Regions from separate parts of the Enterococcus durans genome, predicted to be linked through region 2. Evidence: predicted binding sites of a transcription regulator. Region 2 holds the regulator's gene; each other region holds the start of a gene.
What was found. The regulator NrdR, encoded in region 2, represses ribonucleotide reductase genes. The targets are predictions, from matches to a motif close to ACACNATATATNGTGT.
Positions count from the first base shown of each region.

Region 1: the regulator NrdR is predicted to act here: its motif matches at 4,376-4,391, upstream of nrdH (glutaredoxin-like protein NrdH).
Region 3: the regulator NrdR is predicted to act here: its motif matches at 3,518-3,533, upstream of nrdD (anaerobic ribonucleoside-triphosphate reductase).
Region 4: the regulator NrdR is predicted to act here: its motif matches at 3,422-3,437, upstream of pnuC (nicotinamide riboside transporter PnuC).

Region 1 covers NZ_CP022930.1:577,782-585,277, forward strand. Annotated here, with positions in the region: gene CJZ72_RS02810 (GntR family transcriptional regulator) at 104-736, opposite strand; gene CJZ72_RS02815 (hypothetical protein) at 1,318-1,461, opposite strand; gene feoB (ferrous iron transport protein B) at 1,463-3,595, opposite strand; gene CJZ72_RS02825 (FeoA family protein) at 3,601-4,068, opposite strand; gene nrdH (glutaredoxin-like protein NrdH) at 4,468-4,692, shown strand; gene nrdE (class 1b ribonucleoside-diphosphate reductase subunit alpha) at 4,830-6,989, shown strand; gene nrdF (class 1b ribonucleoside-diphosphate reductase subunit beta) at 7,042-7,496, shown strand, end outside.
Region 2 covers NZ_CP022930.1:2,669,886-2,677,381, forward strand. Annotated here, with positions in the region: gene dnaI (primosomal protein DnaI) at 1-686, opposite strand, end outside; gene CJZ72_RS12725 (replication initiation and membrane attachment family protein) at 686-2,065, opposite strand; gene nrdR (transcriptional regulator NrdR) at 2,087-2,563, opposite strand; gene CJZ72_RS12735 (CsbD family protein) at 3,315-3,644, opposite strand; gene coaE (dephospho-CoA kinase) at 3,697-4,329, opposite strand; gene mutM (DNA-formamidopyrimidine glycosylase) at 4,296-5,129, opposite strand; gene polA (DNA polymerase I) at 5,164-7,496, opposite strand, start outside.
Region 3 covers NZ_CP022930.1:1,812,606-1,820,101, forward strand. Annotated here, with positions in the region: gene nrdG (anaerobic ribonucleoside-triphosphate reductase activating protein) at 169-771, opposite strand; gene nrdD (anaerobic ribonucleoside-triphosphate reductase) at 1,217-3,355, opposite strand; gene CJZ72_RS08625 (ABC transporter ATP-binding protein) at 3,729-4,496, shown strand; gene CJZ72_RS08630 (FtsX-like permease family protein) at 4,486-6,546, shown strand; gene CJZ72_RS08635 (teichoic acid D-Ala incorporation-associated protein DltX) at 6,834-6,983, shown strand; gene dltA (D-alanine--poly(phosphoribitol) ligase subunit DltA) at 6,994-7,496, shown strand, end outside.
Region 4 covers NZ_CP022930.1:1,764,466-1,771,961, reverse strand. Annotated here, with positions in the region: gene CJZ72_RS08420 (IS256-like element ISEfm2 family transposase) at 1-811, opposite strand, end outside; gene CJZ72_RS08415 (GNAT family N-acetyltransferase) at 1,228-1,794, opposite strand; gene CJZ72_RS08410 (P-loop NTPase family protein) at 1,849-2,028, opposite strand; gene CJZ72_RS08405 (hypothetical protein) at 2,109-2,627, opposite strand; gene gloA2 (SMU1112c/YaeR family gloxylase I-like metalloprotein) at 2,720-3,100, opposite strand; gene pnuC (nicotinamide riboside transporter PnuC) at 3,457-4,200, shown strand; gene CJZ72_RS08390 (hypothetical protein) at 4,392-5,687, opposite strand; gene pcp (pyroglutamyl-peptidase I) at 5,765-6,409, opposite strand; gene CJZ72_RS08380 (DUF979 domain-containing protein) at 6,463-7,407, opposite strand; gene CJZ72_RS08375 (DUF969 domain-containing protein) at 7,409-7,496, opposite strand, start outside.

The sequences.
Region 1 (7,496 bases), 890 kb from region 2:
ACTATATTCTTTTAATCAAACGAAAAAAAGCTCGGCAAATCCCTTTTAGATTGGGATTTACTAAGCTTAAAATTTGATGAGAAAAAGCAACTCACTTGCAACGCTAATTTTCTGGATAAAAGAAATTAGTCATTCGCTGTAATGTAAATTCATTTCCAATAAAGTGGACTGTATCCCCCGCAGTAAATTTAGCATATGGGCCAGGCGACACAAGCAACTCTTCTTCATGCGAGATTGCAATCACCGTCGCACCAGTTGCTTGCCAGATATTCAACTCGCTGATTGACTGATCGAGATGCGTTGCCTCATTCGTCAATAATAGTTCAAACGGCAATAAGGGGTTCATCTTGTGGATCCTCTTCGTTTGATTTACCAGTTGATCCAGTAATTGAGAAAAGTGATCCAACTCTTCTTGTTGCTTTTCCACACTCGCCATGATCTCCGCTTTTGTTTCTTGGATCGATTGGACATCCTGATATTGCAACAAAAAATCTTTTGCCTTTTCTTTTGATGCTACAAAGGCGCCGCTTCCGTGACGAACCTCCATGATTCCAAGATCGACTAGCACATTGATCGCTTTTCTCGTCGTTTCAGGAGATGCATTATATGTACTTGCTAACGTAGATCTCGCGTGTATTTTCTCACCGATTTTGTAACGATTTTCCACAATCCGTTCTGCCAAATCAACAGCAATCTGTTGATATCTCGGCCGAACGATTTTTTTCTTCCCAGCCATATTTTTTCCTCTCTCTTCTACTTTTCTGTTCCATCTTACTATGGGAAAGAAAAATAAGCAAAAGGTTGTGAACCTAGCGCTATGACCCGAGCATTAAAGAGAAACTACTCGAAACAGCTCTTCATGTTTTGAGTAGTTATGATTTAATGCCGAAGGTCAGCTAGGTGAACACCGTTGATTGTTGTGAGCTCAGCGTTATGACCCGAGCATTAAAGAGAAACTACTCGAAACAGTTCTCCATGTTTTGAGTAGTTATGATTTAATGCCGAGGGTCAGCTAGGTGAACACCGTTGATTGTTGTGAGCTCAGCGCTATGACCTGAGCATTAAAGAGAAGCTACTCGAAACAGCTCTTCATGTTTTGAGTAGTTATGATTTAATGCCGAAGGTCAGCTAGGTGAACACCGTTGATTGTTGTGAACCTAGCGCTATGACCTGAGCATTAGATCATGCTTGAGGAAATAAAGCGCCACACGGAAATAGTCAACGAAGACATTCACATGTGGCACTTTATTTTGCTTATTTAATTTATGTTTATTTCGTACATTTCTTTATGCAGATGTGATTTTTTCTAACTAGAAATCAGTCCACCATCGTTTTCTTCTGAACCTTCTTTACAGGACAGGCACTTTTACATTCATCACATGTTTTTCCTGATTTTAATCGCGAATAAACGATAGCTGCTGCACTGCCAAATATCAAGACGCTTAATAAAAATGTTGCCATATTATTGTTCACCTTCTAACGAAATGGTTAATACGTTACTAGTCTTTGCTTTCTTTTTCAATAATGCATAACAGATACCAACGATACATATCCCTGCCAAATAAGTTGGGATGACTAAATGTCCCCCTTCAAACAAGTGAGAGAGCTGATAGATAATAAAGCTGATCAAATAAGCAAAACCGCATTGATAGCCTACTGCGATCATCGTCCACTTCGCAGAATTCATTTCCCGATGGATTGCGCCAATTGCGGCAAAACAAGGAGCACATAGCAAATTGAATGCTAAAAATGAATAAGCAGCAGCAGATGTATACGTATTTTGCAATGCCAGCCAAATTTCTTGACCATTTTCAGAAACTTCTTTGTGCCCAAATAAAATGCCAAAGGTACCAATGATATTTTCTTTCGCAATCAGACCGGTGATGGTAGCCACAGTCCCTTGCCAGTTTCCCCAGCCAAGCGGTTGGAAAATAGGGGCAATCACACGTCCAAAGCTTGCTAAGATACTTTGACTTTCAGGCACAGCTTGTCCGATAAAATTGTATGAAGATGTAAACCAGATAAGGATACTTGAGACAAAAATAATCGTGCCAGCCTTTTTCACGAATGACTTACTTCGATCATATGTCTGTCTTAGAATGATCGACCATTGCGGCAAATGGTAAGTTGGCAATTCCATGATGAAAGGAGACGTGTCTCCAGCAAATAATTTGGTTTTCTTCAACATGATCCCAGAGATGACGATGGAAGTCATCCCTAAAAAATAGGCAGAAGGAGCAACCCATGAAGCATGAGGGAAAAATGCTCCAGTAATCAATGCAATGATAGGCAATTTTGCAGAACAGGGCATAAATGTAGTGACCATGATCGTCAACCGTCTGTCCTGCTCATTTTCAATCGTTCGACTTGCTATTACACCCGGCACCCCACAACCAGTAGCAATCAGCATGGGAATAAATGATTTTCCTGAAAGTCCAAATTTTCGGAACAATCTGTCCATCACAAACGCTATCCGTGCCATGTAGCCGCAGTCCTCTAAGAAACTCAAGCATAAGAAAAGAACGATTAATTGTGGGAGAAATCCTAAAACAGCCCCAACTCCAGCAATGATCCCATTTAAAATCAATTGTTGCATCCAGTCAGCTACTTGCCACTCAACTAATAACTGTTCAATATGGTTTGGCAACCAACCACCGAACAACGTATCGTTGACCCAGTCGGTTCCGATCGTCCCAATCGTTTGGATGGCTAGATAATAGACAAACCACATAACAAAAGCAAAAATAGGTAATGCAAACCACCGATTGGTAACGATCCGATCGATCTTATCACTGATAGAAAGCTGAAAAGAGTCCTTTGTGACCACACAAAGAGCCGTTAATTGGGTCAACCATTCGTACCGTTCGTTGATGATGATCGTCTCGCTATCTTCATCAAATATCTTTTCAGTCAAACGGATCAATTGTTCGACTTCCTTTAATTGCTTTGCAGAAATTTTTAGACCTTTCGGAATCTCAGGATCGCGCTCAAACAGTTTGATCGCATACCATCGTTTAAAAACGGGAACACTCTTGTCTAAAACATCCTCAATTTCATGCAATGCTGCTTCTAGGCGATCATCATATGTACAAGAGAGCGGTGTTGGCAGCTTCTTATAGGTCGCTTGTATGATCATTTCTGTTATTTTTCCTAGTCCTTCCCTTTTCAATACACTGATAGGAACAACAGGAACGCCTAACCCATAACTTAATTTTTCACTATTGATTTTTCGACCGTCTTTTTTAACGACATCCATCATATTTAATCCCACAATAACGGGAATACCTAAATCAAGCAATTGTGAAGTCAAATAAAGATTTCTTTCCAAATTCATGGCATCTACGATATTGACGATCACATCAGGCCGTTCATCAATCAGATAATTTCTAGCAATCACTTCTTCAGGCGTATAGGGGGAAAGGGAATAGATCCCCGGTAAATCTTGAATATAGATGGTAGGATGTTTCTTCAAGTGCCCTTCTTTTTTTTCGACGGTCACGCCGGGCCAGTTTCCCACATATTGATTTGCGCCTGTCAATGCGTTGAACAGACTCGTCTTTCCACTATTTGGATTACCGACTAGTGCAACTTTCATTTTATCTACTCCTCTTTTTGAACCAGGATCAAGGATGCTTCTTCTTTACGGAGTGTCAATTCATACCCTCGTAATGTGATTTCTAAAGGGTCGCCTAACGGTGCTAATTTTCGTACAGTAACACGCACGTTTTTAGTCACACCCATATCCATCAGACGTCGTTTCACTGCACCCTTCCCATGAATGGCAACCACCACACCACTTTCGCCTGTAGTAAGCTGGTCAAGCGAAGTCCAACTTTCTTCGGAGAACTCGCTTTTTTTTACGATAATCTGGCTTAATAACTCACGGTTGACCGCGATCCGATTATTTTTTAGGAGTAAAATCGAGTTGCTGCCAGATCGATTGATAACGACGATTTTACTTCCTATGATAACTCCTAAATTTTGCAAGTGCTTTTTGACTGAGTCACTGGTCTGTATTCTTTCAATCTGATACACAAGATTTAGTTTGGCTTCTTCTAAAGTTTCCATCAAAGCTCCCTTCTTGTGAAAAAAGTCTTCTATAACTTTTCTCCATTTTATCTATCCATTCAGTCCCAATCCATCTCATTTATTGAGAATCATTCTCACAAAGAATACTCTCTCTAATTGAGAATGTCAATGTTACTTGTGATTTTTTGAGCGTATTTTCATTTCTTTTGATTTTTGTGTGTAAAAAAAAACTTTTTCCCAAGTTTTCCACAGTATTTGCTGTACTAAAACAAGCTTTTTTTCACTTAACGCTTGTTTTCAGCTGTTTTTCAAAAACCACAAAACATAGTATTCCACAGTTTCCACAACACAACATGTAGTGTCTGTCGTTTGACTTTTTTACTAATAGTTTTATACTATTCATTATAGATAAACAGCAGAGTCAGGAGGAAAACAAAAATGAACGTAAAAATATTTTCAAAAAACAATTGTATGCAATGTAAGATGGTCAAACGCTTTTTAGCGGACAACCAAATCGACTTTGAGGAAGTCAATATCGATGAACAACCTGAAGCCATCGATTGGTTAAAAGCACAAGGCTTTCAAAGTGTACCTGTGATCACTTCAGACGTTGAAACAGTGATTGGTTTCCGTCCAGATCAATTACGCAAACTTGCTAGCTAATGAACTGTCAATTGGAATGTATCTCTAATCGGATTTGATGGAAGTGAGGACTCTTTGCCCGAACATCCCCCAAATCCTTTTTTACAGCATCAAAAGAAAGAATTTACCAAAATAAGAAATGAAGGTTGGGCGTATTTATGAGTCTTAAACAATTAAAAGATGTCAGCTATTTTAAGTTAAACAATGAGATCAATCGACCTGTGAATGGTCAGATCCCTTTAAATAAGGATAAAGAAGCATTGACTGCATTTTTTGAGGAAAATGTTAAACCAAATACAATGACTTTTGCTACAGCAATGGATAAAATCAATTATTTAATCACTCATGATTATTTGGAATCAGAATTTATTCAGCTTTATTCCCCTGAATTTATTGAAAAGCTATATCAATTTTTAGACAAACAACATTTTACATTTAAATCATTTATGGCTGCTTATAAATTTTATTCACAGTATGCATTAAAAACAAACGATGGTTCTGCATATTTAGAATCTTATGAAGATCGTGTAGCTTTCAATGCTCTTTATTTTGCAAATGGTGACGAAGACCTTGCTCTTTCTTTAGCCGATGAAATGATCCACCAACGCTATCAACCAGCTACACCTTCATTCTTGAATGCTGGGCGCAAGCGACGCGGTGAATTAGTTTCCTGTTTCTTGACACAAGTGACAGATGATATGAATTCGATTGGTCGTTCCATCAACTCAGCTCTACAACTGTCTCGTATTGGTGGAGGTGTAGGTATTACACTTTCTAATTTGCGTGAAGCAGGTGCGCCAATCAAAGGATATGAAGGAGCTGCTAGCGGGGTTGTTCCAGTAATGAAACTTTATGAAGATAGTTTCAGTTATTCAAATCAGTTAGGTCAGCGTCAAGGAGCTGGCGTGGTTTATTTGAATGTTTTCCATCCGGATATCATTGCCTTTCTTTCAGCAAAAAAAGAAAATGCAGATGAAAAAATTCGTGTTAAAACACTTTCTCTTGGTGTCATCGTGCCTGACAAATTTTACGAATTAGCACGTAAAAATGAAGACATGTATCTGTTCAGTCCCTATAGCGTTGAAAAAGAATACGGTGTCCCATTTTCTTATGTCGACATCACTGCTGAATACGATAACTTGGTCGCTAACCCTAATATCCGTAAACAAAAAATCAAAGCACGCGATCTTGAAAATGAAATTTCAAAATTACAACAAGAATCTGGCTATCCTTATATTATCAATATCGATACAGCCAATCGTGAAAATCCAATCGATGGAAAAATCATCATGAGCAACTTATGCTCTGAGATTTTACAAGTACAAACACCTTCTGTTATCAATGGAAAACAAGAATATGAAGTATTGGGAACAGATATTTCATGTAACTTAGGTTCAACAAATATCGTCAACTTGATGGATAGCCCAGATTTTGGTCATTCAGTCCGTACAATGACTCGTGCATTGACTTATATCACAGATGCCTCAGATATCGACGTTGTTCCACCAATCCAACATGGAAACAAATTGAACCATACGATTGGGTTAGGCGCAATGGGCTTACACACATTTTTCGCCAAAGAACAAATGGAATACGGCTCTGAAGATTCATTGGACTTCACAAATATTTATTTCATGTTACTAAACTATTGGACACTTGTAGAAAGCAACGCGATTGCTCGTGAACGAAAACAAGTATTTCATAATTTTGAAAAATCAGCTTATGCAGACGGTACTTATTTTGATAAATATGTTACTGGAGAGTTCCAACCAAAATCAGAAAAAGTGAAACAATTATTTTCTGGCATTTTTATCCCAAGTGCTGAAGACTGGGAAAACTTGAAACAAGCAATCATGAAAGATGGATTGTATCATCAAAACCGCTTGGCTGTTGCACCAAATGGATCAATTTCTTATATCAACGATACAAGTGCAAGTATCCATCCGATCACTCGTATGATCGAAGAACGCCAAGAAAAGAAAATCGGTAAAATCTATTATCCAGCACCTTATCTTTCAAACGAAACAATTCCATATTATACTTCTGCTTATGATATGGATATGCGAAAAGTGATCGATATCTACGCCACTGCACAAAAGCATGTCGACCAAGGAATGAGTTTAACTTTATTCATGCGTTCTGAAATTCCAGAAGGGCTTTATGAATGGAAAACAACAACCAAACAAACGACGCGTGATCTAAATATTTTAAGACACTATGCTTTCCATAAAGGTGTAAAATCAATTTATTACGTACGTACCTTCACAGACGATGCAGAAGAAATCGGCAGCAACCAATGTGAAAGCTGTGTCATCTAATTGGGTAATCAAGAATATTTAGGACTGTATTTCAAATAAAGGAGCATCACTCATGTCAGAAACTTATTATGAAGCAATAAACTGGAATGAAATTGAAGATGTCATCGATAAATCTACGTGGGAAAAATTGACTGAGCAATTTTGGTTAGACACACGTATTCCTTTATCTAATGACTTAGATGATTGGCGTACCCTTTCTCAATTAGAAAAAGACACTGTTGGTCATGTTTTTGGTGGATTGACATTACTAGATACCGTTCAATCAGAAAGCGGAATGGATCAATTGCGCAAGGATGTTCGTACCCCTCATGAAGAAGCAGTATTGAACAACATCCAATTCATGGAATCTGTTCATGCAAAAAGCTATTCTTCTATCTTCAGTACACTGAATACAAAAAAAGAAATCGAAGAAATTTTTGAATGGACGAATACAAATCCTTATCTGCAGAAAAAAGCAGAGCGTATCAACGAAATTTATAAGCATGGCACACCTTTAGAAAAGAAAAT
Region 2 (7,496 bases):
CCGATATCATCCATCATGAGGATTGGTGAACGCTTGACTGCGTCTAATTTCTCCGCCACTTGGTCTTTCCCGATCGCCTGTTTCATTTCTACCGCAAAAGTCGGGAAGTGTACGAGCGTGGTCGTGAACCCTTTGATAGCCAATTCTCTTGCTGTTGCACCTAGTAAATACGTTTTTCCGATCCCAAAACTACCGACTAGATATAGTCCCTTGTGGTACCCCTTAGGATCAGCACTATAGTGTTCGACAAAATCAAGCGCCTCGAAGCTGGCATAGCTCCGACCATCTGTACGTTCGAAATTTTTGAATGAGGCATCTTGGATATCTTTTGGCATATCCACTGCTTTGATCCGACTTTTGATCTCTTCTTGTCTTTTTTTCGCAAGCAAAGCTTCTGTTGGTACATACGTCACATCGACATAGTGAAAGTTCAGAGTCAATTTGGGCTCATAGCCTGGTGCGATCATCGTAGGATCATTTTTTTGATACTTCCGTTTTTCTTGAACAAATTCATACAGTTTAGCATAACTTTTTTCAATATCTGCTTGTGTCAAATCTTCTTGATGTTCTGATAAGAAACTTTGAACATCTGGATCGTTCAAGACTTCTTGGATCATCTCAGTAAATTTCTGCTGATAATCTCTTCTGCTAATGATTTTCTTTAGCTCTTTTCCGACATCTTCCACTAGCTATCGCCCTCCTTTTTTGCAAAATATTCTTTAAACCTACGTTCGATCTCTGCCTTTTTCTCACTACTGATTTTTTGTTCCTCTTTGGGTTTGTTTACCCAATCAGGGAGTTTTTCACGGCGTACATTGCGCCGCGTAGATGCGTATGACTGTGTTGTCTTTTTTTTCGTTTGTTTTGCTTGATTACTGATCGTACGGATATGCTCGATTGCCTCTTCTGGAGTAGTAATCTTATTTTGGGCCCATTCATTCGCAATCGTGTTGACGAAGCTTGCATTTAAGCTTGCTTGATTTCTTATGACCAACACATAGTTGACTAAAATATTGATCACACTACTTGATAAGCCTGAACGAGAAACTAAGTCTTGCATCAACCATGTTTCTTGTTTTGAGACAAAACCGCCTTTTTCTTGTTTTAATGCTTCAAGATACTTCATTGGTGGGATACTTTGGGCTTCTTTGATCAACTCTACTATGGCGTTCGGTAACGAACTATCAGCAGTAACCGTTTCTTCTATACCTGTTTCTGGACTTGTTGGATCACTTTTTTTTGGTTTTTGTGCTTGACTTGTCAAAACGATTCTTTGCAGTTCTTTTGTCGAGACTTTTTGTTCAGAAAAATCATAGGCTAGAACGATCCATTCACCGATAGTCAATTCATCCACGCCGTACAGCTGATGGTACATCTCGATTTGTTCTTTTAACGGATCTTCAAGAACTGGGATATGTTTTTTTGTCAGCCACTCTGTCAAAAAGGCCCAATCAAGTTTAGGTTGGTCTGAATCAGATACCAATGAACCTGGTTTTTCTTGTTGAAATCCTGCTTGCACATTTTCGATCTTGTCCTGATTAGCAGCATAAGCAGCTTCACTGAACCGATAAACGTCCAAAAATTTTTTCGTGATTTTCTGGTAGCTTTGAGACGAAAATGTCTTTGGTTGGAATAATTGGACTAACTGTTCATAGCGGCGTTCTCCCACCTTTTCTAAAAGCAAGAAGGAAAGTACGCTATCTTTGAAAAAAGCAAAGGCATCCATTGGTTCTAATAATTCATAAATAAAACAAGCTCCTAAGCTGGCGTCTTCTTTGTAAAAAACATCTAGAAGACCGATTCCTTCTAATCGCTTACGGGCTTCATAAAATTGGGGCAATCCACAACTCAAACTACTCAAGAGATCTGCATGCAATCCTTCTGGTGATTGACCATTTTCAGCTGATATTTCTGATAAGAGGGTCAAGTACAGACTTAGAGCTTCTCCACCGATCAATGGCTGATACAGGTACAACAAGGCGGATCTTCCATCTTCTTTTAGAGGATGACTTTTTCTTCCTTGGTAGATATTTTTGGGTTGAAGCTCTTTCCATGCATTATCCAAGGAAATAGGCCTCCTTACTTCTTATTTTTCTTTATTGTTTTCTTTTGCTTTATCAACGATATCTTGCAATTCCTTTAAGAAAACAGACATATCTTTAAACTGGCGGTAGACGCTTGCAAAACGAATATAGGCTATTTCATCAAGATTGACTAAATCTTCCATGACATATTCCCCGATCAATGTGGTCGATACTTCGTTTTCACCAAGGCTTCTGACCCGGTTTTCTACGTGGTTTACGATTTGTTCCATCTGCTCCATCGCAACTGGTCGTTTTTCTGCTGAGCGGATCAACCCACGCAAGATTTTGTCGCGATTGAATTCCTCACGTTCACCATTCTTTTTGATGACTAATAATGGTGCCGCTTCGATTCTTTCAAATGTAGTAAAACGAAAAGAACAACTTTCGCACTCTCTTCTTCTTCGGATTGCTCGTCCATCATCTGCCTGTCGGCTGTCAATGACGCGAGAATTATTATGTTGGCATCTAGGACATCTCATTTTCTTCACCTCTTCTTGTGAGTGTTTCTATCAAACTACTATTTTCATATCAAATACCCAAATCTTGAAAGTAGAAATGGCTGATTTGATGGACTTCGATTAAATGATCGTTGCTTACAATAGTAAATACGTTTTTTCTTATAAATATTTACATTTTTTACAAATTGCAACTAGTTGTATTATAACACGAAACGTGTGTTCAACGCGACTTTCCTGTACAAAAAAACGCGAATACAAGAACATTTTTTTCCAATTTTGTACGTAATTTGTTCGATTTCTATATTCACATTGGACGTGTGAAATAGAGTCCTAAACAACTAGCCTTGCCCCACTATCGAACATTAAGGCTGCTTATTTTGCATCGAGCACACTCGGTGTAAGATCGACAGGTATATTGTCTTATTTCTCTTTGTCCACCGAGAGCAATCGTATCAGCCCAACTGTACTATTTTATCATGTACGACTAAGATGATTATTTTCCCGCTCTCATTCAACTGGGGCGATATTTCTAAAAATTGTATCGCTATTCTTGGCTAGTTGATCCATCAGTAAGTCTAGCTTAGTTTGATTTTATTAGCACAATTACTTCAATCGTTCATCAAACAGATAAACACCGATCAGAACATTTTTGAGATTGACTGAACTTCTGGGCTATCTTTAGAAAATAAAAAATAAACCAAGATCCTCGGGTGTTACCAAGGATTTGGTTTATTCGTGTATTTATTCAACTCATTTTTTGCATGTAGATCGATCAAAGTTTTTCTTCGATACCCGTATAATGCTTCATACGTTGTTCGTCGATTTTTTGCTGATTAGGGATATGTTCTGCTTCAGGAAGCGGTGCTTTTTTGCGTTCATTTTTTGCTGTTCGTTCTTTCGTTAAATCTTGATTTTTCGCTTCTGCCTCTGCTTGCTCATCTTCAATTTCATTTATTCTGGCTTGATACTTTTCTTCATTTTCTTTCGCAATTTCTGCTTGAGTACGGCCTTCATCTTTTAATTCTTCCTTATTGATGAGTTCACCGATCTTTTCTTTTGCTGAGCCAACCACTTTATCTTTTTGATTTTTAAAAGTCCCCATAGCAATCCTCCTCTTCGATTTATATTCAGCATAGCAAAATTACTGGATATACTCAAAGAAATCGATTGCGAGGTTCCGCTAACCAATTTTTGATCTGTGCTTCGAGCATCTCTTTACTCCCGCTATTATCAAAAACGATATCAGCGAGTGCTTTTTTTTCTTCAATGGACAGCTGGCTGCTGACTCGCTGTTTTGCTTCTTCAAGGCTTAGATGATTTCTTTTCATCAGTCGCCGTATTTGGATGTTTTCAGGCAGATAAACCACTGCCACTGCATCCATGAGTTGCTCATAATGCCCCTCATAAAGAAGCGGGATGTCTGCCACAACTAACGGATATTCAGTTTTCAATTGTTCGATTTTTTCTGTGATCGCTGTACGGATGAACGGATCAAGTAGCCGATCCATCTTTTTTCGTTCCTCGGCAGAATTGAAAACGATTTGTCCCAACGCCTTCCGATCAAGGGTGCCATTTTTTTGGAGGATCACATCTCCAAATACACTGACTAGTGCCAATAAGCCTTCGCTTTTCGGTGCGACTACCTCACGAGCGATAATGTCCCCGTCAACAATTGGTATACCATGATTGCTAAAAATAGCCGCTGCTGTACTTTTTCCTGTAGCAATTCCACCTGTCAACCCTAATACAAACCCTATTTTATTTTCAGTCTTTGGCAATTTGGACAATAGTGCGTCCCCCTTTGCGCTACTTTAGTCTTAACAATTGGTGTATGACAGCGAACGCAAGGGTGGCCAGTTTGTCCATAGACATGTAGTGCTACTTGAAAACTACCCGCTTCACCTAATGCATTGAGGTAACTTCTGATCGTAGTTCCACCTGCTTCTATTGCACGTGACAATACATCAATGATTGCTTTTCTTAATAATTCGATTTCTTTTGGCTTCAATGTGTTGGCTGGTTGCTCTGGGTGTATTTTCGCTTCCCAGAGCGCTTCATCCACGTAGATATTTCCTAATCCTGTAACTAATTTTTGATCAAGTAATAAAGGCTTGATTGCCTTATGGGACTTACCAAGACCCAGAATAAACTGATCAAGCAAAAATTGATCTGGTAAAGGTTCCGGCCCTAATTTCAAAATACCTTTATACGTGTCACTCGCTCCCTTATCAACGAGTGTCATACGTCCAAACTTACGTACGTCATTGTATCTCAGCTGACTTCCATCTTCAAAGAAGAATAGGACGTGGGTATGCTTATCAATAGGCTGATTTGTTTCAACAAATTGATACTTCCCTTCCATTCGCAAATGGGAGATCAACTCATAATGGCTTAAATGGAAAATCAAAAATTTCCCTCTTCGTCCTATTGACTCGATTCGTTCACCAATCAATGTCGCTTCAAAAATCGGTGTTTCTGGCTGTTCAATGATTTTAGGCCACAATACTTGTACTTTTTTGATTGTTTTTCCAGCGACTAACCGCTCCAAGCCTTTTCGAACAGTTTCAACTTCTGGTAACTCTGGCATTATTTCACCTTCGATTCTTTCGCTCTTTCTTCACTTATTTTGCTTCATACCATGTTTTTCCCCAACTACTATCTGTAATCAACGGTACATGGAGGGAAACAGCGTGTTCCATTACTTCACTGACTAGGTGATCAAGTGTTTCTAATTCTTTTTCAGGTACTTCAAATACAAGTTCATCGTGCACTTGTAACAACATCGTTGCTTCCAATTTCTCTTCCTTCAAACGCTTGTCTAGTTCGATCATTGCGATTTTTAGAATGTCAGCGGCGCTTCCTTGTATCGGTGTGTTGATCGCCGTTCTTTCTGCAAATGAACGGATATTGTAATTTCGTGAGTTGATGTCTGGTAAATAGCGACGGCGATGGTACAACGTCTCAACAAATCCTTGATCTTTTGCTTCTCGAACGATACGTTCCATATACTCTTTGACCCCGGGATATTTTTCGAAATACGTATCAATGTACTGTTGTGCCGCTTTCCTAGTGATCCCCAAATTTTGCGATAATCCATAATCGGAGATACCATACACAATCCCAAAATTGACTGCTTTTGCCTGACGACGCATGTTTGGTGTCACATCTTCTGCTTTTTCGATTCCAAATACCCGCATTGCTGTACTTGCGTGGATGTCTTGCCCTTCAAGAAAGGCAGCTTTTAAATGTTCATCATTTGAGATATGGGCAAGGACACGCAATTCGATTTGAGAGTAATCTGATGAATAAATCAACCAATCTTTCTTTCTTGGTACAAACGCCTGACGGATTTTCCGTCCTTCGTCTAAACGAATCGGAATATTTTGCAGATTCGGATCAACTGAACTTAGACGTCCTGTCTGTGTCAAGGTTTGGACATATCTAGTATGGACCTTTCCGTCTGATTGGATCACTTTAAGTAACCCTTCAACATAAGTAGACTGGATTTTGGCGATTTGGCGATAGGTTAGGATATCATCAACGATTGGCGCTTGTTCTCTTAGTTGTTCCAATACATCGACGGCTGTGGAATAACCTGTTTTCGTTTTTTTGATAACTGGCAGTCCCATTTTCTCAAACAAGATGACTCCAAGTTGTTTAGGTGAATTCAAATTGAATTCTTCACCTGCTTCTTGGTAGATTTTTTGTTCGATTTCTCTCAAACGATCAGAAAACTCAACTTTCATTTCTTGTAAACGAGTCGCATCGACTTTGATCCCACTGATTTCCATTTCAGCCAAGATGATCGATAACGGCAATTCCATTTTTCTGAAAAGATCTTCTTGATTCTTTTCTGCTAATTCTTTGGTTAATTGAGGCGTTAGCACATTGATAGCAGAGACTTTTCGAGCTAAATGTGCAAAAAAGACTTCTTCATCTTCAGGTAATCCTTTTTTTGCTCCCTTGCCATAGACAGCTTCATCCGATTGCACTTCATGATAGCCGTAATGAGCGGCGATTCCTTCGATATCTGTACTTTTTTCGTTGGTATCCAGTAAATAGGCTCCCAATAACACATCAAAATCAATGCCCTTTGTTTTCGTTGTGTAACGATTCAAGGCAACATATGTGCGTTTTGCATCATACACTTTCTTCAACCGAGTAGGATCAGCTAACCAAGAATGGAAAGATTCGTTTTCAAAGATAGCCAGATCATTCGTCACATAGATTTTTTCCTTCGTTCCCCAAGCAACACCAACGATATCCTCAGTATGATAGTTGTCTCCCATCATTTCGACATATAGCGCCATATCTGTAGTGAACATGTCTTCATGGAACTCATGAACGACTTCAAATAAGATATCGGTCATTGGCGTTTCTTCTTCTACGATAGCCAGTTTAGAAAGAAACTGTTTGAATTCCATTTCCTTGTAGAATGGAACCAATTTATCCAAGTCTTTTCCTTCATATTTCAAAGAATCGATAGAGATTTCGACAGGCGCTTGCGTATTGATGGTCGCTAGTTCTTTGGATAAGAAGGCTTGATCTTTGTCATTTATAAGATTTTCTTTCATCTTGCTTTGTTTCATTTCATCGATATGTTCATAGATTCCTTCGACTGAACCATATTGTTTCAATAATTTGATTGCTGTTTTTTCACCGATCTTCGTTACTCCTGGTATATTGTCCGAGGCATCGCCAGCGAGTCCTTTCATATCGATGATCTGTTTTGGGGTCAATCCATCATATTTTTCAGCCACATGTTCAGGTGTATAACTTTCAATATCACTCACACCTTTGACAGTGATATCCACTTTGATTTCTTTACTAGCTAGCTGTGTCAAGTCACGGTCACCAGATAAAACGACCACATCAAATTCATCTTTATTGGCTTTTTCTGCTAGTGTACCGATGATATCATCTGCTTCATAATTCGGCAGTTCATAATATTTCA
Region 3 (7,496 bases), 860 kb from region 2:
ACTGAAGAATCTTGAAGCCTTTTTCGATTGCCTAGCATAACACTTTACACTCACTATAGATATAATAATACGCCAAATTAAGGAAGCCTTTCCATTTAAGGTCTGTAACTAGAGGTTTTTAGACACAAAAAAACCATTCGTATGAACGAATGGTTACAATTGATAAGGCTAAATCAAGTCTTGTTTTTTGATTTGTTCGTAGGTTTCAGTTGCATCAGTACATTTTTCCCAAATAACTACCTGATTCTCAGCTAAAGAGCGTTGAACATCGATGATACGTTGGTTACTGCTTCCACGAAATTGTAATTTTAAATCTCGTTTGCTGATCTCAAAACGACCATCCACTAAAATATCGATTTTTGACAAGAGCTCCAACTTGTCATCTGAATCTTGCAATAGTTCATCAAAAGTATAGCCAGTCCATGACCAGATATCTTTTGTGTGACCAAATTCCTGACGGATACGATCAACGACTTGCAGGCAGACATCCGTGTTTAAAAATGGTTCGCCACCTAATAAGGTCAGTCCTTGAACATAATCGTGACGTAAATCGTCCATGATTTGCTCTTCAAGTTCTTTAGTGAAGGGAGTGCCATAGCGGAAATTTTGGGCGGCTTTATTGAAGCAACCTTCACAAGCAAATAAACATCCACTAACATAAAGGCTATTTCTTACGCCCTCACCATCCACAAAATTAAATGGTTTGTAATCTGCAATATAGTTCTGGCTGTAATCTTGTGCCAGCCATTCTTTAGGTTTAGGATTTCGCATATAAAAACTTCTTTCTAATATAAGGTTATGAAAGCCCCCGCTTTGCACCATTCGGATAAGAATAGACCGAGCAAAATAGCTTTTCATATTTTGGTGAGGTATAGACTTATCTGAAAAGGTGTAGGGGATTGAATACCGTCAAATAAGGTTATGAAAGCCCCGCTTTGCACCATTCGGAAATAGACCGCGAAGTATGTTGCTCAAGTTATCGAAAACAACGGGCTGACGAGAGTCGTACGCATACAATAAGTAAGGCGAGGTTTGGGCAGAAGGTTTTACCCTGAGAAAGTAAGAAGAGATTCACGAAAATTTTTTTAAAAATTTTTATGCATTTCAGCTTCTTTGCCAAAGGCGTTGTTTCTGCACTAACCGTTTATTCATATTTAGAGCGTGAGACAAAATTATTTCTTTTGGCCCACGCTCTTTCTTTACAAATATAAACTGCTTATTTCATATGTTTTACGCGAGAAGAAATTTCCTTATGACGTCCATGAACCATTGGACGTGCTTGAGGATTTCCTAAATAACCACATGTTCTTTTTACAACATCACATGTTTTAGGATCGTGATTCCCACACTCAGGACATTCAAAGCCGCGTTCTGTTGGTTTAAAATCACCTTCGAAACCACAGTTGTAACAATGATCGATTGGTGTATTTGTTCCTAGATAGCCGATTTTGTCATAAGCATAGTCCCAGACAGCTTCCAATGCTTTAGGATTTTGTTGAAGCATTGGATATTCGCAATAATGGATGAAGCCACCTGAACAATATTGAGGATAATCTTTTTCAAAATCAAGTTTTTCAAAAGGTGTTGGATTCTTTCTAACGTCATAATGGAAACTATTTGTGTAATATTCTTTGTCAGTAATATTTTCGACCAAACCGAATTTTTCTGTATCTAAACGGCAGAAGCGGTCAGTCAAACTTTCACTTGGAGTAGAATAGACACTAAAATGATAACCGTATTCATCGCCCCATGAATCAGCTTTTGCTTTCAATTCTTTTACGATGTCAAGAGTGAAGTTTTTTGCTTCTGGGTTTGTTTCCCATTCGCCACCATAGAAAGCAGAGGCAACTTCGTACAATCCGATATAGCCTAATGAAACAGTAGCACGACGATTTTTGAATAACTCATCAACTGCATCTGTTCTTGAAAGGCGTTTGCCAAAGGCTCCGTACATGTAAAGGATAGGGGCGTTTGCAGGGATTGCTTCTTTACAACGATCTACGCGGTAAACTAAGGCATCTTTCATAATTGCCAAACGATCGGCCAAAATCTGCCAGAACTTTTCTTGATCTCCTTTTGCTTCCATCGCAATACGAGGTAAGTTTAAAGTAACCACGCCTAAATTCATTCTTCCTACATTGACTTCTTGACCATTTTCATCTTTCCATCCTTGTAAAAATGAGCGACAACCCATGGGTACTTTGAAGCTGCCAGTTAATTCAACGATTTTATCGTAGTTCAAAATATCAGGATACATCCGTTTTGTCGCACATTCTAATGCTAACTGTTTGATGTCATAATTAGGATCAGTTGGGTTTAGATTGATGCCATCTTTTAAAGTAAAAATCAATTTAGGGAAGATTGCTGTTCGTTTTTCGCTACCTAATCCATTGATTCTAATTTGTAAGATTGCTTTTTGGATTTCGCGTTCAAACCAATTTTTACCTAAACCAAAACCAAGAGAAGTAAATGGTGTTTGACCATTTGATGTAAACAGTGTATTGATTTCATATTCCAAGCTTTGCATTGCATCAAAAATGTCTTTTTTGGTTTTTGCTTTTGCGTATTCTTTTTGACGTTCGGGTGATTCGATCCATTCTTCGGCATCTTTTAAATGTTTGCTGTAATTTAGTTCAGCGAATGGAGCAAGCAATTCATCTGTTCGGTCAGCAGAACAACCGCCGTATTGGCTAGAAGCAACATTTGCAATGATTTGTGAAATTTGTGCTGTAGCAGTTTGAATCGATTTTGGTGATTCTACTTCGGCATTACCGATCTTGAATCCATTGTTCAGCATCCCTTTAAAGTCGATCAAGCAACAGTTTGTCATAGGCGTATATGGATGATAATCTAAATCGTGGTAATGGATATCTCCTTTTTGATGCGCATTTGCAATGTGTGGAGGTAACATTTTTAGCCCAATTGATTTTCCTACGATCCCTGCAGTCAGATCACGTTGCGTATTGAATACGTTACTATCTTTATTGGCATTTTCATTGACCACAGTTTGGTCTTTATTGATCAATTTTTCGATTGAGAAGTTGATATCAGTAGCTTTGCTTCTTGCAAAGTCACGTTTTGTACGATAATTGATATATTCTTCAGCTAACTCATATTCGTTCTTTTCTAATAAGATATGTTCAACGATATTTTGAATTTCATATATTTTAACATTGTCAGTGAAGCGATTTTTGATTTCTTGGACAACAAGATCAACGATTGTTTGGATTTTTTCATAAGTCAGTGGAGATAAGGAGCCGTGAATTTTCTTTTCTGCTTTGATTAAAGCTTCATTGATTTTTTTGTCATCGAAATCCACACGTCGGCCATCTCGCTTGATGATCGTGATATTCATGGACTCAGTGGTACCCGGATTTGTGTTTTTCACTTTGTATTCTACGTTCATATTCTTCAACTCCTGCTAAATTCTTCTTGTCTATCATAAAACAAAATTCAGCTGTGAGCAACTAAATACTTGCTACATATAGTATGCAAATGGTTGTATATTTGAATGTCTATACTATATATTGTGTATATTTCTTTGTGAAAAGAAGTGAAAACGTAAAGTTATAGCATTTTAAAATCAAAGGTCAGCGTGCAGTGAATAAAATAAATGAATAAAAAAATTTTAAATTTTTGTTTTCTGCGTATGAAGTGACAAAAACTAAAGAGAAAAAAAACTGTGGGTGTGCTACTATGCAAGTAAGACAAGTGCAGGGGGAAATACAATGGATAAGATGATCGAAGTTAGACACTTAAGTAAAAGTTATGGAAATAAACTTTCATCTGTAAAAGTTCTTGATAATATCTCCTTTTCAGTTGAAGAAGGGGAATTTGTCGGTATCATGGGACCAAGTGGTGCAGGCAAAACAACTCTATTGAATATTTTAGCGACTATCAGTTTGCCAACGATGGGAAGTGTTAAGATACAAGGAAATGAGATCACTAAAATGAAAAGCAATGAATTAAGTGATTTTCGCCGAAAAAAATTAGGCTTTATTTTCCAAGAATTCAATCTTGTGGATACTTTGAATGCAAAGGACAATATTTTACTTCCTTTAGCTGTGGAACGGATATCGAAAGTAGAAATGGAACGTAGAGTCTTGCATGCAGCACAGCTATTAAATATTGAAGAGATCCTGAAACGTTATCCTGATGAATTGTCGGTTGGCCAGCGTCAAAGAATTGCTGCTGCAAGGGCACTTGTCGTTCATCCTCAGGTTATTTTTGCCGATGAACCAACAGGATCACTAGATTCTAAGTCAGCGACTGAGCTATTGAACTATCTTAATACGATCAATCAAGTCGAAAAATCAACGATTCTATTAGTGACGCATGACCCGTACACCGCAAGCTATTGTAACCGAATTTTGTTTATCAAAGATGGAGTTATTTTCTCAGAAGTTGTTCGCAGAGGTTCAAGAAATGAATTTTTTGAACGTGTCATTGATATGCAAGCAACGATTGGAGGGGGTGGCAAGGTAAATGCTTTATAAGTTGGCTGCTAAAAGCTTTATGCGACAGTCACGAGGATATCTGGTTTATTTTTTCAGTTTAGTCTTAGCAACGATGATCTATTATTCTTTTAGCGCGATGACTTATGATAAATCATTGATTAGACGGACAAGCCAAGATTTTTCAATCGATGCTTTTTTTAATATTGGAAGCTGGATCATTATCATTGTTTTGTTCTTTTTCGTCATTAGTGCCAATCGTTTTTTTCTCAATCGAAGGCAAAAAGAATTTGGCATCTATCAACTATTTGGTATCAAAAAACGCCAAGTTGCAGTTATCTATGTTCTAGAAACAATGACAATGGGGTTGTTTGCTTGTATAACAGGTGTTGGTTTAGGTATCGTTTTTTCTAAATTATTCTCTATGATCTTGATACGAATGATGAAAATGACGATCAAAAGTCTCTTTTTTGTTTCATTTCCATCAATCGTTGAAACTGTTCTGATCCTTTTGTTACTGTTATCGTCCGTTTCACTCTATTCTTTATGGAAAATATGGCGTTACCCCCGTTTCCGCTCATTCGGTAAAAAAGAGCACACAGAGAGTTCAAAATTACGAATCCGTACACGGCATCGGCTGCTGGGCTTTCTTGGTCTATTGCTTATTTCTAGTGGCTATTTCTTTGCAGTCCATTATCGAGAGTTTATTACCAAAAATTTAGCCGCAACGGGAACATTACATTTTGCGATTTTTTTGACACTTTTGATTATTATTTTTTGCGTGGTGGGCACCTATCTCTTTTTCTGTTATTCTTTTCGCCTGATCTTGAATTTATTCAATCGTTCGGCTGTCAAATATAAAGGAATCAACTTTTTGCTGATTGGAAATACGCAGATCCATTTGCAAAAAAGTTGGCGGATCAATTCATTGATTACATTGGTTATAGCTATTTCATTATCAATGATTGGAGCGATCATGAGTATTTCCACGATCACTGCACGAACGGTCGATATTGCTAATCCAGTTTCTTATCAATTAGAGCCTGAGCTGGCGGAAAAAATCCGGCCGATATTATCTGATGGAAAGCAAAAGATTACAGATGAAATCACTTTGAACTATAAAGTGATCGGGGGCATCAATAATATTGATGATTTAGGTGAAGGTGAGGAGTCAAAGGTATTTAAATTAGTGAATTTGATTTCAGAAAAAGAGTATAATGCCTTTCGCAGAATCAATCCTAAAATGCCTAAGGTTGCGTTGACTTCTGATGAGAGCACTGTCTTACTGGATAGTACGCTTGATTTGTTTAAAAACTTTTCACTGTATGGTTCCACGATCTATCTCCCTGAGGTGAAGCTAGACATCCAGGCAAAAATGGTCAATTTCTTAGGTGATAGTGATGTGAATTATTTAGGCCCCACCTTGGTCGTGAGTGACAAAGTATTTACAGAAGCAAAAGGGGTCCATTATCAGCTCCTTAATTGGAATGTTGAAGGTGGAGATAATGAGCAAATCACAGAACGGTTAACGAAAGAAGTTACTACTACGTGGGACAAAACCGTTTACTACGATTATGATATAAAAGGAGACCAATTAGTCGGTCATATTGAGTCAAAGAAAATCCCTGAAAATATGGATAAAAATAAAGAAAATAATTATTTTTCGGAGGGTAGCCGTCTGAATTTTGTGGCACGTTATCCTGCCGTACGCTGGGCAGATCGAATTATCGGGATCATCACGTTTTTGGCTATTTTTCTCGGAATGATCGTGATCGTGGCAACCGGCAGTATGCTGATGGTGCGATTATTAGCTGAAGCAGAAGAAGAAAAAAGTAATTATCAGTTGTTGACGAAAATTGGAATTGCCCAAAAAAGAACAAATCGGATGATTTTTGAGCAAAATGCCATCATGTTTTTCCCGCCAATGATTTTGGGAATCATGCACACGATATTTGCTGTCAATGTGTTTTCTCAGTTTATAGCGACCGCTAGTTATTGGCTGCCATATCTCATCTGTGGTTTTCTGATCATCATTTATCTACTATTTTATTACATTACGAGTCGACTATATTGTCGAATCATTGAAGAATAACCAGCAGAAGGTGGTATTCCAGTTGAATAAAAAAACAAGTAACCACGAAAATCATGTCCATGATTCGTGGTTGCTTGTTTTTTTTTTGTGAGTGGCTGAAGCAAGTTTGATGAATAGGAAAGTCTGATAGTTTCATTAGATTGATTATTTTTTAATCGTGTATCTAACTTGTGACAAAACTGTTAGCGAGAAAACGCTTTCTGTTAGCGGAACAAATGTTGCTTTTTTCCAAAAGTGGGTAAACTTGTTTTGAGGTTTTAATTGGAGGGAAACAGGAGGGATTTCAAATGAAGAAATGGCGGAGTAATCCTCGGTTCAGGTATTGGGGTACCTTTGTTCTGCGAACACTTTTTTATGGCGCGATACTCTTTGTATTGATTTACTTATACCATTATAAAAATATTCAAGGTGGATCGTTTATTTATAACGAATTTTAGGAGGAAGACGATGAAAAGTAAAACGGTTGTTGAATCCATCGATTGGTTTGGACGTGAAGAACCCGATCGAGTCGCATATCAATCTGATGACGCAAGATATACTTTTGGTGAACTAAAGAAAAAATCAGATGCATTAGCAAATTATTTAGTGAAGAATGTAGTTGGCAATGATCCAATCGTTGTATTTGGAAATTTAGAGTTCGAGATGATTGTTTCATTTATCGGTGCTGTGAAAGCCGGACACGCATATCTTCCTATTGAAGAGCACACGCCGAAAGAACGCATAGAAACGATTCTTCGGGTGGCTCAGCCTTCTATGATCATCAGTGTTGGGGATTGGAAAATCGATTCTACAGATATCCCTGTTATTTCTAAAACTGAACTGGATTCAATCACTAAAGAAGATGTGGCTATTGAACCAAGCTTGATGGTAAAAGGGGATGAAACTTTCTACATTATTTTCACTTCTGGAACGACCGGTGAACCTAAAGGGGTACAAATAAGCCAAGATAA
Region 4 (7,496 bases), 910 kb from region 2:
CACAGATTTCTTTTCGATCTTTGACACGTACTTTATGAGCAATATTACGGGAAACGTGAACACAGCAATGTTGGTATTTAGCTTTAGGATAAATCTGGTGAATCGTATCTTTCATGCCTTTTAAGCCATCGGTAATAAACAGTAAGACATCATGAACCCCTCTGGAGTAAATGTCCTCTAACAACTCATTCCAAACGTAGGTCGATTCAGTCGGAGCAATCGCATAACTTAGTACTTCTTTAGTGCCGTCTTCTCGTATACCAATGGCAATATAGATTGCTTCTTTGGAGACGGTTTGCCGTTTTAAAGGAATATAAGTAGCATCCATGAAAATAGCGACATACTTATCATTTAGAGTTCTAACTTTAAATGCATTTACTTCTTCAGTCAGCACTTTAGTCATGTTGGACATGGTTTGGGGCGTGTAGTGATGCCCATACATTTTCTCAATCAAGTCTGCGATTTCCGACATGGTAATACCTTTTCGGAAGAGGTGAATGACGGTCTCCTCTAAGGTATCATTCGTCCGTCTATAAGCAGGAACAGTCTGTTGCTTGAACTCGCCGTTGCGGTCGCGCGGAATCTGGAGATGAAGTTCCCCGTACTCGGTCTTGACCGTACGGTCATAGGAGCCGTTACGAGAATTACCCGTGTTAAAACCAATGCGATCGTACTTTTCGTAATCGAGGAAAGCCGTTAACTCCGTTTTGAGAAGCGTATTGACAGCTTTTTCCAAATGGACACGGAATAATTCATTCAAATCGCCTTTGTTCGCTAGAGTCTTTAGAATTTCTGTAGTAAAATCGTTCATATGGAAGTCCTCTTTTCTGTGAATGTGTTGTGGTAACTCTATTCTACAGAAGGGACTTCCTTTTTTCTATTTACACAAAATATTTTACACTCTCTTCACTCAAGCATACCTTCAAACAATAATAAATATTTCTTTAGTATTATACTATAATAAAAAAATACTTTGATATTGTAAAACATTTGAAATGAAAAAGAAATGATTTTCATAAATTCTTTAACTATTAAAATCTGGTGTCAGCGGCTATAAAATAGGGATTTATAATAAATAAAATAAAAAATGCAACAGCTGTTTTCAGTATATTTACATAAAAAAAAGAGCGGCAACTGTCTTTTTCCGCTCAAAAACTTATTATATGATAATCGTTCCATTCTCAATTAGATGATTAAAAAATAACTATATAAATATAAAAAAACGCTTTAATCAAGCGTTTTCTGCATGTGATCATATAAATGTCCGCTAATTATCCGTTGACCGACTACTTTAAACCCGTGACGCTCATATAATTTTTTTGCCTTGGGATTTTGTTCATCAACGCTCAGACCAATCACTTTTCTTTTTTCTTTTTCTGCTAATTTTGGTAAAGCAGAAAGCAATTTAGAACCAATGCCATGTCCTCTGAATTCCTCAGAAACAGAGATTGAGTCTAAGTACCATTCATTAGGAAATGTTTCTTGATCGATAAAGAGCTGTTCTGTCTCTTCGATCCCATGTTTTTTGAGGATTTTTTCTAGCGGCTTGTCAATAAATGGTTCATCTGCATCTGTATACCCATAGGCAACTCCAGCTACTTTCCCATCTAATTCTTCGACGATCCCTCTTGTATAACTATAACGATAGGTAGGATCAGTGATTGCTTCCTCTAGGATTTCGAGGGTCTTTGTTGTCCCATATTTTTGTAAAAATGGCAGTTCCATATCATTCAAAATAACTAAAATAAGTGGTGCGATTTCGTGCGCATCTTCTTTTTTTGCAAAACGTATCATTTATTTCTCTCCTTTTTTTCATTTTATCATACTGAAAAATAAAGAGCAAAGTCGTTATTTTAAATAATCTTCAATTTTTTGTGTCACAAAATAGCCATGTGTAACGATTCGTGTAGCTTCTGTACGGCAATACGGGCAAACAACAGGCATTTCTTTATCTTGATGTTCGACCACATTATTGACTTCTTCATAAGCAAATTTCTTTCCACAATTTGGGCATTTCATTTTTTCCATAATTGAACGACTTCCTTTCATTCCTTCACATAAATAGCTTACTCTCATATCAAAAAAAAGAGAAGCGATAACACTTCTCTTTACGCTTGAATCAACAACCGTTGTGTCCGTTCATTATCCAACAAATCAACTTCATAATAGAGCTTGCTATTTTTGATCAAAAGCTGCCAGTCTTTTGCCTTCGCTCTTTTTTGCCCACATTGCTTCAATGCTTCTTTCATCGCGGCTTGCGGTGTTTTAACACTAGAAACTGCATCTATATCAAAGGTAACGTAGGACCTTTTTTCGGTTTTTTCTACTGGATTTATCTCTGTTTTACCCGTTGTTGGGTCGATCACTACAACTTGATCCTGATAGATGAATAGATATTCAAAGGTGTTATTTGTTTGATTTTTTACATCTTTTTTGGAAATAAATTGGATAGCATCTACTTTTTCTTGATGCGCTTCCTCCTTAAAAATCGTTGTTGCCTTTTTCAATGAGATACGATAATCCTGTTCACTGATATCATCATAGCTAAATGTCGCATCCAACAATCCTAAAGACGCTGTGATGCCGATAATTGCAATAATAGCTAAGCTAAAAATCACTTTTTTCATCACTTATCTCCTGTTTCTTTTTTTTCAGGATAACAGGATTTTTTCGAAAGAAAAATCGAATGAGTTAAAAAAAAAGTGACATTTTTGTTACATCACTCATGTAATTCTAATGGCAAGCCATCTGGATCAAAGAAAAAAGTCATTTTCTTGCCAGTAAACGTATCCTTTCTTATGGGTTCGGTTTCGATCCCTTTTTCATGGAGTTCCTTGATTGTCTGTTCGATGTTCTCTACTTTAAAGGCTAAATGCCTCAATCCACATGCTTCTGGATAGTTGGGGCGTTTTGGCGCATCGGCCATTCCAAAAATTTCCAGTTCTGCTTCGCCAAGTTTCAAATCCAATTTATGATCGTTGCGTTCCGGCCGATAATTTTCCCGAATAATAGCAAAACCTAATTTATTAACATAAAAATCACGTGATTTTTGATAATCCGATACAATTATTGCTACATGATGAATAACAGAAAGCTCCATACTACTTCTCCTTTTCACTGGTTATTCTTTCATTTTACTCGTTTTGTTCTCAGAAAACAAAAAAACGGCGGAAGCAGAAGCAACTCCTTCGAAAATAAGCCGAAATTCAAAAAAACTGAAACACAATTTTTATGAACCCCTTCTTATTTATCGGAGTAAAACACTTCTGTCCCGACCTCGTCTTTTCATTCTTTAAATGTAAAGTTCTTGATATTCTCAAGAAAACAAGCAATCGTAATCATAACACAGATTATTTTTAATTGAAAGACTAGATTTTTTTTTAGAAAAGAATACAATAGGTTGTGTTGTAAAAATTAACAAACACTACATTTAGTGTCTAAAGGAGTTTTATATAGATGAAATCATATTTTCGTTTTTTAGCACATCAGTTAAAGGGCTGGCCACAACAAAATTATTATTTATTCTTTTTTAGTCTTGGTTGTCAAATCATGACACTAGTCAACAGCCCAATCACTTGGCTATCCATTGTTGCCTTTATTGGAACAAATCTTGGTGTATTGTGTATTTTATCGATCAATGCAGCCAAATCTGTTAATGGTATTTTAGGTATATTATCTGCGATTTGCTTTATTATTGTCGGGTTTTCCGCCAAAAATTACTTAAGCATCGGCGAACAGATAGCCTATATGATTACTTTAGACATCCCAGTATTACTAAGTAAAGAGTGGAATCATAACATGGCATCAAAAATCCGGAAATTTACAGGAAAAATTTGGTTCATCGCAATCATCGCTACCATCATCGTTTATTTCGTCTCTGGTTTCTTGATTGGCACATACACAGATGATCCACGCCCTTGGGTGGATGCAATTGCTTTTTCAATCAGTTTATCCGCTGGTGTCATTAGCTTCTTACGTTACAACAATCAATACTATTGGTGGTTGGCTTCTGGATTAGCTCAAATGGTTCTATGGTATATCTCTTTTACCCATGGTTCTGCAAGTCTAGCAATGTTCGTCAATAGTTCTGTATACTTATTGAATGATGTACTTGCTTTCACTGTTTCTCCTTGGTATAACCAAAAAGAACGTGAACGGATGCAAAAAATGGAAGAGGACTATTACTCTCAACACGCTTAATACTTCCTCTTGAGAAAAGATATTCCTAAAAAATGCGGTAAACCATGGCTTAGAAATTTTTCTAGCCCTGGCTACCGCATTTTTTTGATTTGTTGCTCACACTCCCCTTTTTGAAATACTCAAGTGGAAATCTTCGCAATTCATTGTTTCCAATTTGAAATTCTGATTTTTTGCAATGTCCTACTGTTCTTTTATAGTAACTCTTTTAGCAATCGTCTTATTTCGGTCTTATCAGACCGAGCAACATATTCGATTTTTCGATAGTAGTGTAATGCTTCTTGTTGCTCATCTGATAACTGATAGCCTTCTCGCTCTAGGTTCTTCAAAACTGGTATTGTTCCTTTTTCCTTTACCGATTGTGCTAGTTCCTCCCACTTTTTTTCGGACACGATTTTTGGTCGTGGTACTGTCTCTTCCTGTAACTCATAGGATTTTTGTTTTTTTTCTTTTCGTAATACCTTCAAAAAACCATTACGCATCACTCGGGGAATACTATCAAAAAAACCTTCTGAAAAACCATAGCGTACATACTGTTCCCAGATAAACAAATAGATTGCCGGCTGGATAAAGCGTTGATCCTGAGCCAATCTCTCGATTTCGGTCTTTTGTTGTCTTCCTGCCATTTGCTTTGTTTTGCGCAACGTTGCGATAAATGCTTCAAAAAAGGCGATAGATTGTTTCCTTCCGCCTTCGATTGAAATAGATGCCCAATCCTTTTGTAAAAATATTTTATACTGATGGAGAAATGCTTCAACATCTTTTTCTAAAGCATCAGAGAAGTCATCAAATAGTTCTTTTTTCCCACGAAGTGTTTTTGTACTTCCTGTAATTTGTTTTTCGATCTGTTTGATTTCATGACTCAATGCTTGATGATCTGCAATATAGATAGGCATTTTAGCCAAACGGAAGTCTGCTAGTCGTTTAGTTAGCTTTTCATCTGGAAGATAAGGATTCTTCAGTTTACGATTTTGGTAGAGCATAAAGCAATATTCTTGCCATAAATCTTCTGGGAACTCAATATTTTGCTGTTTCAGCCATAAAAGTTCGTCTAAGGCTAGATCGACCTTGGTCATTCCTTGGTTGATCGACGTAGCGATCTGTGGACTTACATGGAGGTGTTCAGCAAAATGATTGATCCCCAATTTCAGCTGTTTTCCAGTCTTCGGTGATTTGACGACATACTGTACTTTTAGTTCTCTTCCACAATCACAATACAATTTTTGTTGCCTTCTTTTGGTTCGAAAAAAAGGATTGATCTTAAAATCTTCAAACACCCAATCTGTCGCTTCCAAATAGTTTTCTTCCATGAAGCGCGAATTGATCAGATAACGTCGATGCTGATCGACTAACTTTCTTTGGTCTTTTGTCAGTTTTTCATAGATCTCCCATCTTTGATTACTGGTATATTGTTTCGATATCTTGATGGGATAAGTCTTATTGATTTCTCTAGGGTACCATTCTTGAAGTACTTGTTGCCATTCTTCCACTACTTATTGTTTCCTCTCAAAAAAACAATCGACTGATAGATACCGTTTATCTACCAGCCGATGCTATCTTCTCTTTATTAGTGAGTAGTTCCTGCGTTACCAGAAATATCCTCTTTATTTGTAACAGCGGCTTCAACAGCATACGTAAGTGAAGCAGCAATATCATCTAGTGACATCGACGGTGTGCCGGCTGGGCGATCAATCACTTGATCTGGTGAAAATGGCACATGAACGAACCCACCGCGGATCGTTGGAAATTTTGTATTGATTAAATGAAGGAGACGATACATGATATCGTTGCAGACAAAGGTTCCTGCTGTATAAGATATATAAGCTGGAAGTCCATGATCATGAACGTTTTTCGTCATCGCTTTGATTGGCAATAAAGTGAAATAAGCTGCTGGTCCGTCTGGCTCCAATGCTGTATCAAATGGTTGGTTTCCTTCATTGTCTTCGATCCTAGCTTCTGCTAAGTTGATCGCAACACGTTCAAAAGAAACAGCTGAACGTCCTCCCGCTTGCCCGACACAAATAACGATTTCTGGTTGATGTTTTTTGATTGCTTCTTCTACCACTTGGCCGCTTTTAGCAAAAACAGTCGGTACTTCAACTTTAATGATTTTCGCGCCTGCGATTTCATCAGGCATTTTTTTCACTGCTTCATAAGCTGGGTTGACTTTATCTCCACCAAATGGATCAAAACCTGTTACTAATACTTTCATCTTACATTCCTCCGTTATTGTTAATGGACTACTTACTTATTATAAAGTTTATGCTATTTAAATACAATCATATACACGATTTGGAAAACTAACATAAAGATAGCCACAAACAATTGATTCTTGATTACGCCATATTTATCTTTCATTTCTAACATTGCGACTGGCACGATGTTGAAGTTCGCAGCCATCGGTGTCAATAATGTGCCACAGAACCCACATGTTAAAGCAACCATTCCGATCAATGCTGGATTTGCTCCTTGACTGAATACAAATGGTGCTCCGATTCCGACTGTCATTACCGTGATTGCTGCAAAAGCATTTCCCATGATGATCGTAAAGATAACCATCCCTAATGCATAGATGATGATTCCAACATCTACATTTCCTTCTGGGACGATCGTACCTACAGCATTAGAAATCACAGTACCAACACCAGCGCTAGTGAAGACAGCACCTAAAGAAGCTAACAACATTGGTAGCATACTTAAAGGTCCTACTGTGCCTAACATGTCTGCCGCATCATCCAAGAAAGTTGTTGGACGATTGTCTCTTGAGAAAAACATCAAGATAAGCATTGCGACAAATACACCAACACCAACACCAACTAATGCACCAAGTTTTGTGAACAGCGCGAATAAAATAGCAAGGACACCGATACTCAATGCAGGAATAAAGATTTTCATCCCTAATTTATCTGACATTTTTTCCATATATTGCTTTGAAGGTAAACGACTTTCACCTTTACTTACTTTTTGCGCAATTGCTGGAATCGTCATAGCAAAGATCAAGATCCCATTGACAAGTGCAGGTATCCAACGTCCACCGGCAATGACTACACCTAAAATTATCCAGAAAAATGCGGAGCCATAACGATGTGGGTTGCTTTTATCGTTGATATTTCTGAACCCTGTATAAATAAGGACTAGACCCATGATAATATATAGTACTTCTAATAATTTATCTCCCAATAAAATTTCAGGACTTGTAAAAAAGCTCATTTTATTGCCCCTTTCCTGAATAATATTTCTTCGCTATTTTTTTCTCTTTTAGATAGAAGTAACCACTCGCAACCACTAATGCAACGATT